Regions from separate parts of the Paenibacillus sp. EC2-1 genome, predicted to be linked through region 4. Evidence: riboswitches for the same ligand, from Rfam matches in the RefSeq annotation. Region 4 holds a riboswitch; each other region holds the start of a gene.
What was found. A riboswitch is a leader RNA that binds a small molecule or an ion and turns the genes downstream of it on or off. The one in region 4 is predicted to bind cobalamin.
Positions count from the first base shown of each region.

Region 1: linked by a shared signal. The riboswitch ahead of ACK8P5_RS06865 (anaerobic ribonucleoside triphosphate reductase) and the one ahead of ACK8P5_RS20215 (FecCD family ABC transporter permease) in region 4 are both predicted to bind cobalamin.
Region 2: linked by a shared signal. The riboswitch ahead of ACK8P5_RS18495 (S-layer homology domain-containing protein) and the one ahead of ACK8P5_RS20215 (FecCD family ABC transporter permease) in region 4 are both predicted to bind cobalamin.
Region 3: linked by a shared signal. The riboswitch ahead of ACK8P5_RS03450 (ribonucleoside-diphosphate reductase subunit alpha) and the one ahead of ACK8P5_RS20215 (FecCD family ABC transporter permease) in region 4 are both predicted to bind cobalamin.

Region 1 covers NZ_CP186006.1:1,462,953-1,466,144, forward strand. Annotated here, with positions in the region: gene crcB (fluoride efflux transporter CrcB) at 1-250, shown strand, start outside; gene ACK8P5_RS06860 (PCYCGC motif-containing (lipo)protein) at 304-849, shown strand; cobalamin riboswitch at 909-1,082, shown strand; gene ACK8P5_RS06865 (anaerobic ribonucleoside triphosphate reductase) at 1,242-3,192, shown strand, end outside.
Region 2 covers NZ_CP186006.1:3,928,602-3,931,793, forward strand. Annotated here, with positions in the region: gene ACK8P5_RS18495 (S-layer homology domain-containing protein) at 1-1,868, opposite strand, end outside; cobalamin riboswitch at 2,010-2,209, opposite strand; gene ACK8P5_RS18500 (S-layer homology domain-containing protein) at 2,411-3,192, opposite strand, start outside.
Region 3 covers NZ_CP186006.1:723,485-726,676, forward strand. Annotated here, with positions in the region: gene ACK8P5_RS03450 (ribonucleoside-diphosphate reductase subunit alpha) at 1-1,318, opposite strand, end outside; cobalamin riboswitch at 1,514-1,745, opposite strand; gene ACK8P5_RS03455 (MTH1187 family thiamine-binding protein) at 2,045-2,350, shown strand; gene ACK8P5_RS03460 (YuzF family protein) at 2,879-3,130, opposite strand.
Region 4 covers NZ_CP186006.1:4,337,200-4,340,391, reverse strand. Annotated here, with positions in the region: gene ACK8P5_RS20220 (lipoate--protein ligase) at 1-849, opposite strand, end outside; cobalamin riboswitch at 1,091-1,302, shown strand; gene ACK8P5_RS20215 (FecCD family ABC transporter permease) at 1,573-2,619, shown strand; gene ACK8P5_RS20210 (ABC transporter ATP-binding protein) at 2,616-3,192, shown strand, end outside.

The sequences.
Region 1 (3,192 bases), 2.6 Mb from region 4:
CCTGTTTGTAAACGTGGTAGGTTCTTTCATTCTTGGGATACTCGCCGGCTCTGCTGAGCGGATTCCTGAAGTGATGTATAGCATTTTAGGAATAGGGTTCTGCGGTGCCTTCACTACCTTTTCAACATTTGGGTATGAGGCAGTCTCCTTGGCAGGAAACAAACGTTACACAGAAGCCCTATTATATGTTTCTATATCGTTAATTCTTGGACTTGCAGGAGCATGGGCGGGACTTGCGATAACAACATAAAGCATGAGAGTATTCTACGAAATTATTTGTTTTATTATTTCATTTGGGGGAGGATGAAGAACTTGCGTAAACAAAAGTTTGGGATTCTGATGCTATCTGCTGGTCTACTTCTGAGTGGATGTGGTGCTGGTAAAACGGAAAGTAAAGGCGAGGCAAATTCCAAAACAGGGACAGAAGCTACTCATGAGCATGGGGGACAGACGACTCTTGCCAATGGAGATATTCAGGAGATGACGGCATCTGCTAAAGATCTGCCAACTTTTTTGAATGGAAAAAGTGACGAACTCCGGACAATTTATGCGCTCGCTGCTCAGGTGAAAGATGTGCTCCCATGGATTCCATGTTATTGCGGATGTGGAGAAAGCGCTGGGCATGATAGCAACTTGAATTGCTTTATTGATGAGGTTAAAGAAGATGGCAGCATTGTGTGGGATGATCATGGTACTCGTTGCGGCGTATGTCTTGAGATCGCTGTTGAATCTGCCAAAATGAAGAGTGAAGGAAAAAGCCTAACTGAAATCCGGAATGCTATTGATGAGAAGTACAAGACAGGCTATGCAAAGCCTACGCCAACGCCTATGCCGACAGAAGTTAACTAGGCACTGTGATTATTGTTACAGTTAATCACCTATATATTGTTATATCTTTTGATATGACAACTACATATAGTGATTAATGGTGATCGGATACGTTCCGATCTTAAAAGGGAATCCGGTGAGAATCCGGAGCGGTCCCGCCACTGTAACAGGTACTCGCGAAAGAATAGTACGAGCCTGAACATCTCTTTCCAAATGTACTGAAGCCAGATACCTGCCATTATGACAACACTGTATTGCCTACGGTTGATAGGAGGGTGTATCAGGTAGGAATAGGTATCTTGGTCTGTCTTGATTTATATACCGGATTCTTGGATGAAGCATGTCTACCGTAAACCTAAGCGGCAGCATGCTTCTTTTTATTTGTGCTTTAGTAGTAGGAGGAGAGAATAATCATGAAAGTTATTAAAAGAGATGGAACACAGGTTGACTTTGATGTTAAACGAATTATGAGAGCGGTAGACAAAGCATTTGAGGCCGCAGAAGGAATAACTAAAGAGGATGCCTCATCTCGGATTGGTAAGATGGTTGAAGACGAGATAAGCAGCATGAATCAAATATCGGTTGAAGACATACAAGATCTTGTTATTCAGTACTTGAAGAAGATCGGACACGAAAGTACAGCTAAAACGTATAAGGAATACCGTGAAGCACGCGATCTGGAACGTATGAAGCGTGGAGAGCTGTACAAGATTAGTAATGATGTTATCGGTGTGAAGGACATGGATTTGCTCCGGGAAAATGCGAATCTGAACGGGGAATCTTTTAGTGGGAAAATGAGTCGGATCGGTTCGGAATATGCTAAGTGGATGGCAAGTTCGTTCATGTTACCACCCGAGCTAAACGAAGCGTTAAAAAACGGATATGTGTACGTCCATGACCTGGATCAATATGCTTTAGGAACAACGAACTGTATCTTTATTCCGTTTGATCGATTGCTCGCAAATGGATTTAATACTGGAAATGGATCAGTGCGTTCACCACAAAGTATTATGACCGCTATGGCTCTTGTTGCAATCATATTTCAGTCCCAGCAGAACAGCCAATTTGGCGGAGTGTCGGGCAATAAGATCGATTGGGATTTGGCGCCGTATGTAGGGAAGTCCTTTCGTAAGCATTTTCGGAAAGGGCTGAACTATCTCGGTGAAGGAGAGTTGAATTCAGGGTCTGATCTCTTGGATGAAGAACTCATTATGGATAATATTTCACTGCAAAAACAATTCCCGCGTACTTATTCATTCGCCTACGAGGAGACTGTGAACGAAACGAAGCAAGCGGCGGAATCTCTCATTCATAATCTGAATACGATGAGCAGCCGGGCTGGTGGCCAGATTCCTTTCACTTCATTAAATTATGGAATGTGCACTTCTACGGAAGGACGGCTGGTGTCGCATGCGCTCCTTGAAGCGACGATGAAGGGACTTGGTCGCGGGGAAACTCCGATTTTTCCACAACATATATTCCAGTGCAAGCAAGGCATTAACCAGTCAGAAGGGGACCCCAATTATGATCTGTTTTTAAAAGCAATAGAATGCTCCAGTCGTCGTTTATACCCGAACTTTGTCAATGTGGATGCGACTTTCAATCTGCCATATTACCGTCCGGAGGACCCGGATACCATCATTGCAACGATGGGCTGCCGGACACGTACAATCTCTGATCGGTTTGGTAGGAATCGTCTCAGTGGAAAAGGGAATCTATCCTTTAATACGATTAACTTGGTACGTCTAGGAATTGATCATGGCATAGCCTTAGGTAAACGTGAGGAAGCGGATCTGGATGGATTTTTTCACAGCCTAGAGCACTATATGGGAATTGCTGTTGAAGGATTAATTCACCGCTATAAGATTCAAGCCAAGCAGCCTGCAAAAGCTTCTGACTTTATGATGCGTGAAGGGGTGTGGGAAGGTGGCGAGAAATTGGCTCCCGATGATAAGGTGGAGGATCTCTTGAAACATGGTTCACTTGCACTCGGCTTTATCGGACTTGCTGAAAGCTTGAAAGCTTTGACAGGACATCATCACGGAGAAGATGAGAAGGTAAGAGAGCTCGGGCTTGATGTGATCAAGTGTATGCGTGCTTATTGTGATGAAATGAGTGAGAAATACAATCTGAACATCACGCTGTTCGCTACCCCGGCAGAGGGCTTATCCGGAAAATTCACAAAGATGGACCGAAGCACTTATGGCAAGATTCCTGGTGTAACCGACCGGGAATATTATACAAATTCATTCCATATCCCGGTATATTATCCTGTAGCGGCTTTTCAAAAGATCGAGTGGGAAGCACCATTTCACAAGCTATGTAATGCAGGTGCTATATCATATGTGGAACTGGATGGAAATG
Region 2 (3,192 bases), 410 kb from region 4:
CCTGAGTACTTCGAAATTGCGTGGGCTGATCCGTCTTGGATATAGGCAGCCTCTTTCCCGCTCATTCCCTTGAAGGTTAAGGTAATGAAGGAGCTGAATTCGATCTTACCCTTACCACCCATTGTGAATGCCTGAACAATCTCATCCAGCTTATGTTCCTCTGGAATAATTGGTTTGATCTGATCTTTTAAAGAAGAATCCGTCTTATGGATTGAAGTTAATAACTCCAATGCTGAAGCGTCGCCCGTTGTGACCGCAGTACCTGCAGGGATCAAGACGGATACATTACCCTTTGTAGCCTCTATTTTTGGAAGGCTGCTATTCGAGGGAAGTTTAGCACTTACCTTTGAGTTTTTATCCGCCGGAATCGTTATCGTAATTTCTTTATTACTATCTTCTGGCTTTATAGGAACGATATAATCAAGCTCATCTTTCGGTATAACAACATCCGGTTTATCACCCGATGGCAATGTCACTACTATATCTTTAGGAGACTCGGGTTGTTCTGGAAGTTCTGGTTGTTCAGATTGAACATCAGTCATGTCATAGAGACGATTCTTACCATTCTTAAATCTGTCGTAAGCTACTAGGGCAAGTGTCCCCTGATCCGTAGCCATGCTGTTGACAGCACCTAACTTCGTGTTCATAAAGCCACCATCAGGTACAGCAAATGTTAGCAAGGCATCTAATGCTGAATTTCCATTCTTAATAAATCGATCATCTGTGTGTGGGTCTATCCTCAAACCGGTTAAGGCAATAATAACCTGAGCAATACTCTGGCTATTTGGCGATGATCCGTAACCATAACCTCCATCTTTCATTTGGGCCTTAGATAACGCCTCAATAGCCCGATCTACTGCTGCTTTTACATCCTCACGTTCATGATAATAAGGGGTCAGTCCTTGCATCGTCATTGCCGTGATATCCGGATCTATCGTGCTCCCAAAGAATGCCCATCCACCATTAGGAAGCTCTTTACCCAAGATGAGGTTTATAAAAGATTCTCTTGTGGATTGCACACTCTCTTTGGTGATATCTGGAATCTCATAACGATTGCTGTCAAGTGCCAGGAGAGCATAAACGGGTCCATTAATGCCTTGATTAGCAACATAGGTGTAGTCAGCAAGAGGATTTCGTACATCATGCCCGTTCACATTTGTTATATCTTTTCCGATTGAAGAAAGCCCCAGAATTAATCTGGAATGTTCAGTACTAAATACATTATTCTTAGACATTAATGCTTCATATTCTCGAACGACATTGTCGTAATAGATCTTATAATAATCGCTAGGCACCGGATAATTAGCCCGCGCTAAAGAGATGATAACCCACTCACCGTTGCCTGTCCCCAGAGTCGGAGCTTTTACTCTATCAAGAGTATAAGCAAGACTTTTATCCAGATGTTCTTTTGCGAGTGTTACAGTGTCAATCTTCTTGATAATCGTAAAGCTTGTCGTTGTCTCATTCCCTGCGCCATCGATAGCCGTTATGGTTATGCTATTCTCCCCATCAAGAAGAGTAGCCTTATATTGATCCTGAACCGCTGGTAACACGTCTTCATTCACTGCGACTTCTGGAATAATGTCCGTGTACACGTTATCTGTTACTGTAATTTTGAAGCTTATTTCACTAGATGATACCGTCTGGTTATCTTGTATTCCTTCTACCTTAATCGTCGGAGGTTCTTTATCTTCCTTGGGTTCTGTATCTACCTCTTCAATCTGCTCATTGTTAACAGTAGTAAGCTCTTCTATTGGAGCAACGGAAGTGTCAGCCTCATCCGCGTAGGATACCGTCATCCCGTTCGTGAACATCGTCATTACAATGCTTATGATCAGCAGCCATGCGATTAATTTATTTTTTCTCATCTCAATCCATCATCCTTCCAATTCATCTTTCGTTTAACAGCACACAAAAAGACCTCTCAACTTGAATCGTTAAGAGGTCTAATAGATTACGCAGCTATATTTAGCCAGCACTAATAAACACCTTCCTATCCATCGTAGAGTTGTGGTGTGACAAAACAGGCAGGTATTCTGGCTCAAGTATCAACATCCTAGCAGCCTTCCCAGTTCCCCAGTGGCATCGTTGCAAGGACTCCTCTTATACAGCGGCGGGACCGCGTGGGATTCTCACCCACTTCCCTTTTAACCAATTTATGAGATGGATGATTCCATTCACAATTGGCACCTGTTTCGCGTGTTCCATATTTGATTGTTATATTATTCATTCTAATAAATATATCACTTTTTACCAAGGAAAAGATTTCAAATATTGAAATATCGGAATATTTGTTTAATAGGACGCCGTATCAACGCTAAAGATATAATCCACCTTATATATAATGAATACATTTTTCGCAATGCAAATACGCCTGATTCTAGATGTAGATCAGGCGTATTGTTGAAACCTACTTATTAATAAAGCTCAAATATTGCAATGCATTTTGCAGAACGACTACAGCTTCAGCACGAGTCGTCATATCCTTTGGCGCAAAGGTTGTTGCTGCCTTGCCCTTAATTAGTCCCTTATCCACCGCTGCTGCAATGGCTTCTTGAGCATAGGATGAGATTTGATCCTGATCTGCAAAGGTTGGCTGGCTGGCTCCAGCCCCTGCTGTTCCTTGTACGAACTGAATCGCATTCATCATCATCACGACCATTTGCTCTCTCGTAATGAGTGCCTCAGGAGCAAATCTGTCGTTGCCTACTCCTTGTACGAACCCATATTTTACGGCTGTACTCACATCTGCTGCATACCACTTGCTTGCTGCTACATCAGAAAATGTTTGATCTACTTCTTTGTTCGACAAACCAAAACTTCTCACGAGCAAGGACGCAAATTCTGCACGCGTCACTCGACCAATTGGATCAAATGTTCCCTCTGTTTTCCCTTTCACGATCAGCTTGGAAGCCAGAGCTTCTACTGCCTGTTGTGCCCAGTGACCCTGTAGATCTGCGAACGTTTTCTTACCTTCCACGATCACATACAAACCATTTTTGTTATGTTGGATCGTCGCCACCGTTTTGCCGTCCTTTACCGTAAATACGGCTGGAACAAATCGAAGCTCTCCCGTTGCCGGATCGTATGTCATTACCGTTACTTCATTCGGATTGCTCAATACACCATTTACGATCAGCTTGCGCTCTACATAGCCTGTTGGTGTTAGCTCCGTTGTCGCTTCCTTTTCTT
Region 3 (3,192 bases), 1.9 Mb from region 4:
CACGATAGAACATGTACGGTGTACCGGTTTCTAGCTGGGATTTCATAATACGTTTCATGATGTCGATGGCTTGAACCGTAATACGGGAAAGCTGTGGATTCGCTACAGCCTCTGCATATTTTTCACGGAATTTGCCTTCGCCAAGTTTCTCGTCATAGAAGTCTTCCAGACCGAGCGGACGACCGTTCTCGTCTTTCCAACCCATTACTTTCTTCACTTCGTGCGGGCAGAAGAGACTCCACTCATCACGAGCTTCAACAGCTTCCATGAACATATCAGGTAGACATACGCCGTGGAACACGTCATGTGCTCTCATACGCTCGTCACCATTGTTCAGCTTCAGATCCAGGAAGGCAAGGATGTCTTTATGGAATACATCCAGGTAAACGGCAATTGCACCTTTACGTGTACCAAGCTGGTCTACGCTAACAGCGGTGTTGTTCAGCTGACGAATCCAAGGGATAACGCCGGAGCTTGTGTTCTTATGTCCACGAATGTCTGAACCACGGGCACGAACCTTTCCAAGGTAAACGCCGATGCCGCCACCCATTTTGCTGAGACGAGCTACGTCCGTATTGGAATCAAAGATGCCTTCAAGTGAGTCATCCACAGTATCGATGAAGCAGCTGGACAGCTGGCCTGCTACCTTCTTGCCGGCGTTGGACATGGTTGGCGTTGCTGCGGTCATATAGATATTACTCATTGCCCAGTATGCTTCTTTAACAAGGTCCATACGTTTCTCAGCAGGCTCTTTGTGCATGAGGTACATGGCAATAATCATATAACGCTCTTGCGGAAGCTCCATCACACGACCATCAAAATCAGTAGCAAGATAACGCTCAGCTAGTGTCAACAGTCCGATATAGTCAAACAGCAGGTCACGGGTATAATCAATCGTTTCTGCGAGTTCTTCAATTTGTGCTTTGGTATAGCATTCCAGAAGCTCTTCACGGTAGATACCTTTTTGCACCAGCTCAGTAATGAGAGGATATAGGTTACCGTATGGCTCGTCCGGATAAGCTTTGTAACGACGATGGTTAGCCGCTTTTTTATATAAGGATGTCAAAAGCGAACGAGCCGCTGCGAACTTCCAGTTCGGTTCTTCTTTAGTAACAAGCTCGAGTGCCGACATGGTGAACGCATTGCTGATCTCCTCACCAGTTACTTGTTCGCCACGGAGTTTAGAATTCACACCGCGAAGCAGTTGCTCCTTATTCAGCATGTCTAGTTCATTCAAAATCCGATCGGCATAAACAGAGAGGCGATTTGGATCAAAAGCTAATTGACGGTTGTTCGGTTTAACTACGATTTGGGGCATGGGTAAATCCTCGCTTTCTTAGGGGGAAATGGGAAAAAGAACATTAAAAAAACATTTTCCAAACCTTAGGAAGGTTGAAAATGTTCGTATGCGCTGTGGGTGAAGTGTGCATAGTAGCTTGAGCCGCCGTTTTAGGGCTCGCTGATATGTACAGACGCAGTAAGAGAACACTTTCCTAATTTCCCGTAGGATAGGTGTTGTACTTGCATACAGGCAGGTCTCCTGACTTGGGGTATAGAGTTCGGCGCCTTCCCAAAGGTCTAGCGTTGTAGCCTTCAGTGACTTAAAGCCGAAGTCATCTCAGAAACGCAAAAAATGCGATCTAAAACCCTTTACAGTGGCGGGACCGTGATGGATTTGCACCATGCTTCCCTATTAAGTGTGACAACTCTATGAAGTGTCAAACACCTGCATACACTATATTTGGTTGATGTTTATTAAATTTAACCCAATATATTGTGTTTGTAAACTCTTTTCTTAAAAATAGACGCAAGGTGAATTATAGCAAATGAGGAGGGAAATCGCCAATCTGCAATCCGCCAAAAGAGGGTGAGATTTCGCACATTTTGACGAATTACGACCTTTTCTAAGGAGATACACGCTTTATGAGTCATTGCGTTTGAGAGCATTATTTGAACGGGAATCGGTTCAAATGAGAATTTGAAATGATGTCCTAGACTGGTACAATAATGTTATGTAAAAGCCTATATTAGGAGGTTATCGTCCATGGCCATTGCTGAAGTAACTATCATTCCGATTGGAACGGCTACAACAAGCCTAAGTATGTATGTTGCAGAGATGCAGAGGGTGTTGCAGAAGCAGGAGAGAATCTCATATGAATTGACGTCAATGAGTACGATTATCGAAGGTGAATTGAGCGATGTATGGCAGGCTATTGCCGCGCTTCATGAAGCACCTTTCTTATCCGGTGCCAAGCGTGTATCCACATCTGTCAAAATCGACGATCGCCGGGATCAAGCTTCATCAAGCAAACAAAAGCTACAATCTGTTCAAGACAAGCTGGGTGGTTAACAAGGAGAGGACATGCTTTCAACTCCTTTCGGTAACCTAGCTATAAAGGGATAATTAGCGCAGCTCTCTGATATGGGGGCTGCGCTATTTTGTTATTGTTGAATTGACATAATTTACGGTACATTCACTCCTTGCTACTTTTAAAAACCTCATACTGGAGGATATAACCTTATGGTATTTTATGTGTTTATATATTAAGCCTATTAAAAATACCATCGCCATGAATTACTGTAATACTGGTGGGTGGTACGTAATATACACATATTAAGTCTAAAAGTGGCAGGGAGCTGAGTATCATTTCTATCGAATTAGCAACCATTACAGCAGTATTTATTATTGTGATATCTAGTACCTACCCGTTCTTATACTGGAGAAAAACAGGGAGTAATCGGTATCTTAGCGTAGGGTATAAACTCGTTTTTCTCCTACTATTTATGTTGTTATCTGCGTTGCTACTTCATTCAATAGTCTGAATAAATAGAATGAAATACCAAAAAGAGCTGCTGGTCTGCAGCTCTTTTATATTTATTATTCAGGCATAATCCATACAATCTCAGCGATACGAACGAAGAATTTTCTACCTCTAGTTTCGATAATGACATGATCTGGTTTTACGCCAGCAACGCATCCTTCCACGCTTCCGCGTGTCGTTTCAATAACAACACGTTTTCCCATAACCGATTGTAATGTTTCTACAACACATGGATCGACAGGATATACAACAAGTGGTTGCGTCATTTGAGGTGCTTGGTGATGGTGGTGCATTGGGTGTTGATGCATTTGATAATGATTCAATGATTTCACTCCCATATTTAAGTTATACCCTAAGGTATGCTTCTGCC
Region 4 (3,192 bases):
GTCACCATAAATTTTGATCTCCTGGATATGCCCATCCTTTATGTTCATTCGGATGTCTATGATACCCACAGGAAATTTCTTTGCATGCTTCACATTGCTCTCTGGCGATAGGCCATAATTCCAATCCCAGTTCTGGTAACGCTCCTTGGAGATTTGGTGAATGATCTCCCAGTCTTTCTCCTCTAGTACATATTGAGGAACCTGATGAGGTTCCATACCGAAGATCGAACGCAGCAGCTCAGCGCGGAACTGTTCAATGGTCATCTCGCTTCCGTCAGCTCCGAGAAGTTCCTTGATATTGGCTACACGACTGCGGACTGATTTTGTACTCTTTGATTTAAACTTCTCTGGATTCGCATTCAGCGAAGCTTGTACATGATCCAGATCGAGATCAAACATCAGTGTTCCGTGGCTGAACATTCGTCCTCGTGTAGAGAATTGTGCATTGCCGGAAATCTTTTTCTCCCCAACTTGAAGGTCATTTCGGCCGCTGAGCTCAGCAGGTACGCCCATTTTTTGCAGGAAGTCGATGACAGGTTGTGTGAATTTCAAGAAATTGTGAAAGGACTGCCCATCGTCCTTGGTAATAAAACTGAAGTTTAGGTTTCCTAGGTCATGATATACGGCACCGCCGCCTGATAAACGTCGTACAACTTGGATGTTGTTATCACGCACATATTCTTGGTTAATCTCTTCAATTGTGTTCTGATGTTTGCCTATAATAATCGATGGTTGATTGATGTAGAAGAGCAGGTAGCTATCGTCCATCGGTAAATGTTTCAATGCGTATTCCTCAATGGCCAGATTTATGGCTGGATCATGTATTCCCTGGTTATCAATAAACAGCATTATGTACGCCTCCGTGTGGTTTCTTGTCTAATGTAATACATTTAAATCTATTGTAAACCAATGTTTGACTCTAGAGCAAAGGTTCTGTGAGCGATGAGTGATAAATGCTATGTTGGAGAACGGTAACGCTTAAAATTCTATGCCAACCGGCATGTTTAACTTCATATGTGAATTTCTAGGTTGTAAGCGGAGTAGATATTTCATATAATCGTCAACAGAGAAGTATGCTTGGCAAAAAAAGAATACTCATTGCATGCGATGTCCTGGAAAGACAGTCCTAAATACAGGGCTGCTTCTGGGTTAAAAGGGAAGCCGGTTAAAATCCGGCACGGTCCCGCCACTGTGAATCAGGGATATCCTCTATAATTGCCACTGGCCTATTAAGGCTCGGGAAGGCGGAGGTTATCATTTCAACCTGTAAGTCAGGAGACCTGCTTCGCATGATGAATCTGACGGTCCTTCGAGGAAAGGATTACGTTTGGCAGAACTATTTTGGACGAGTAGACTTTTATAATAAGCTCATTTTTTAGTTCATAAAGTTCATTATCTCCGAAACGTAGCCCTTGATTCTCTATGAGATCAGGGGTTTTTTATGGTGAATTATTGGGTGCCTGTCAGAGATACGAGTCATTTCGGCGCTTGCATACACGGGATAGGAGAGAAACTGATGAGAAATCGATTGAAACAATTAGTGTTAGTAATCCATCCAGTACGGATAACATCATGAGTAGAAAACTTGCAGTGTACGCAGTGACAGGGCTTATTCTCTTAGCACTTACACTCGTGGTCAGTCTTGGCATTGGTGCGGTTCATTTACCCGTTACAGAGATCGGTGCGATGCTGCTGCATAAACTTCCATGGATTGGTGATTCTATCACACCGAATTGGGAGGTCGCATCGGAGCAGATTATAATGAAAGTACGTCTACCCCGAATTCTGCTCGGCATGCTGGTTGGGTCCTCACTTGCGGTGGCTGGTGCTGCATTTCAAGGTGTTCTAAGAAATCCTCTTGCGGACCCATTCACGCTAGGTGTATCGTCCGGTTCCTCACTCGGAGCTGCGTTTCTAATCTTCTACGGACTGCAGTATGCATTTGCAGGAGCTTGGACGCTGCCCTTGGTTGCTTTTCTGACGGGGATTCTTACGCTATGGATCGTACTGTTACTCGCTAGAGATAATGGAAAAATACCGACGCATGGACTAATTCTATCAGGCGTGATTATGCAGTCGTTCTTAGGTGCGGCTGTTTCATTCTTGACGGTCATGTCAAAGGATACATTAACGGATATTTTGTTCTGGACCATGGGAAGCTTAAGCATGCGAGGGTGGTCGTACATAACGGTGCTATTCCCTTACTTTATTGTATGCTTTATCTTTTTGTGGAGCCGAGCGCGGATGCTGAATTTGCTATCACTAGGCGAAAGACAAGCAGCCCATATGGGGCTTAATGTGGATCGTCTGAAGATGAGTGTTCTTATTGTAGCTACGCTTCTAACCGCTGCCGCAGTGTCGGTGTCTGGTGTAATTGGTTTTGTTGGACTAGTCGTACCGCATATGATTCGGCTCGTTACAGGTTCGGATTATCGAATCATTATTCCACTATCGGCACTCGGCGGGGCAATCTTCATGGTTTGGTCGGATACGGCAGCGAGAACTTTACTAGCACCTACTGAAATTCCGATTGGGGTTGTAACCGCATTTGTGGGAGCTCCATTCTTTGGTTATTTGCTGTACCTTAATAAAAAGCAGCGCAGGGAGGGAGCCCTATGATCAAACTTCAAAATGTAGGCAAGCGATATGAACGCTTGAATGCAGTATCGGAGATCGACTGGAGTGTCCGTGAAGGAGAGTGGTGGGGAATTATCGGTCCAAATGGAAGCGGTAAATCAACACTGCTGCATCTCTTGTCTGGGGTGGAAATGCCTACAACAGGTCAATTGCTGCTACATGACAGAGAAATGGCTAGTTACAGTAGAAAAGAACTGGCGCAAATGGTTGCTGTATTGCAGCAGGAAGGCCTTGCTCCGACAGATTTTACAGTACGTGAAGTCCTGGAGATGGGGCGCTTTCCATTCCAGAACTGGTTAGGACGAGAGAGAGAGGATGCTGGTCCTTTGCTGGATCGGATTATTCATAGACTAGAGCTTGACCGTTTAGAATCGAGAAGATTGGATCAGCTTAGTGGAGGACAACGTCAGCGTGCAGCCCTTGGAAAAGTAATGGCTCAGCAGCCTGCAATTCTGTTGCTGGATGAGCCAACGACATATCTGGATATACGGTACCAGTTGGAGTTTATGAATATGGTAGCAGAGTGGCGTAAAGAGTCGGGCATTACTGTCATTA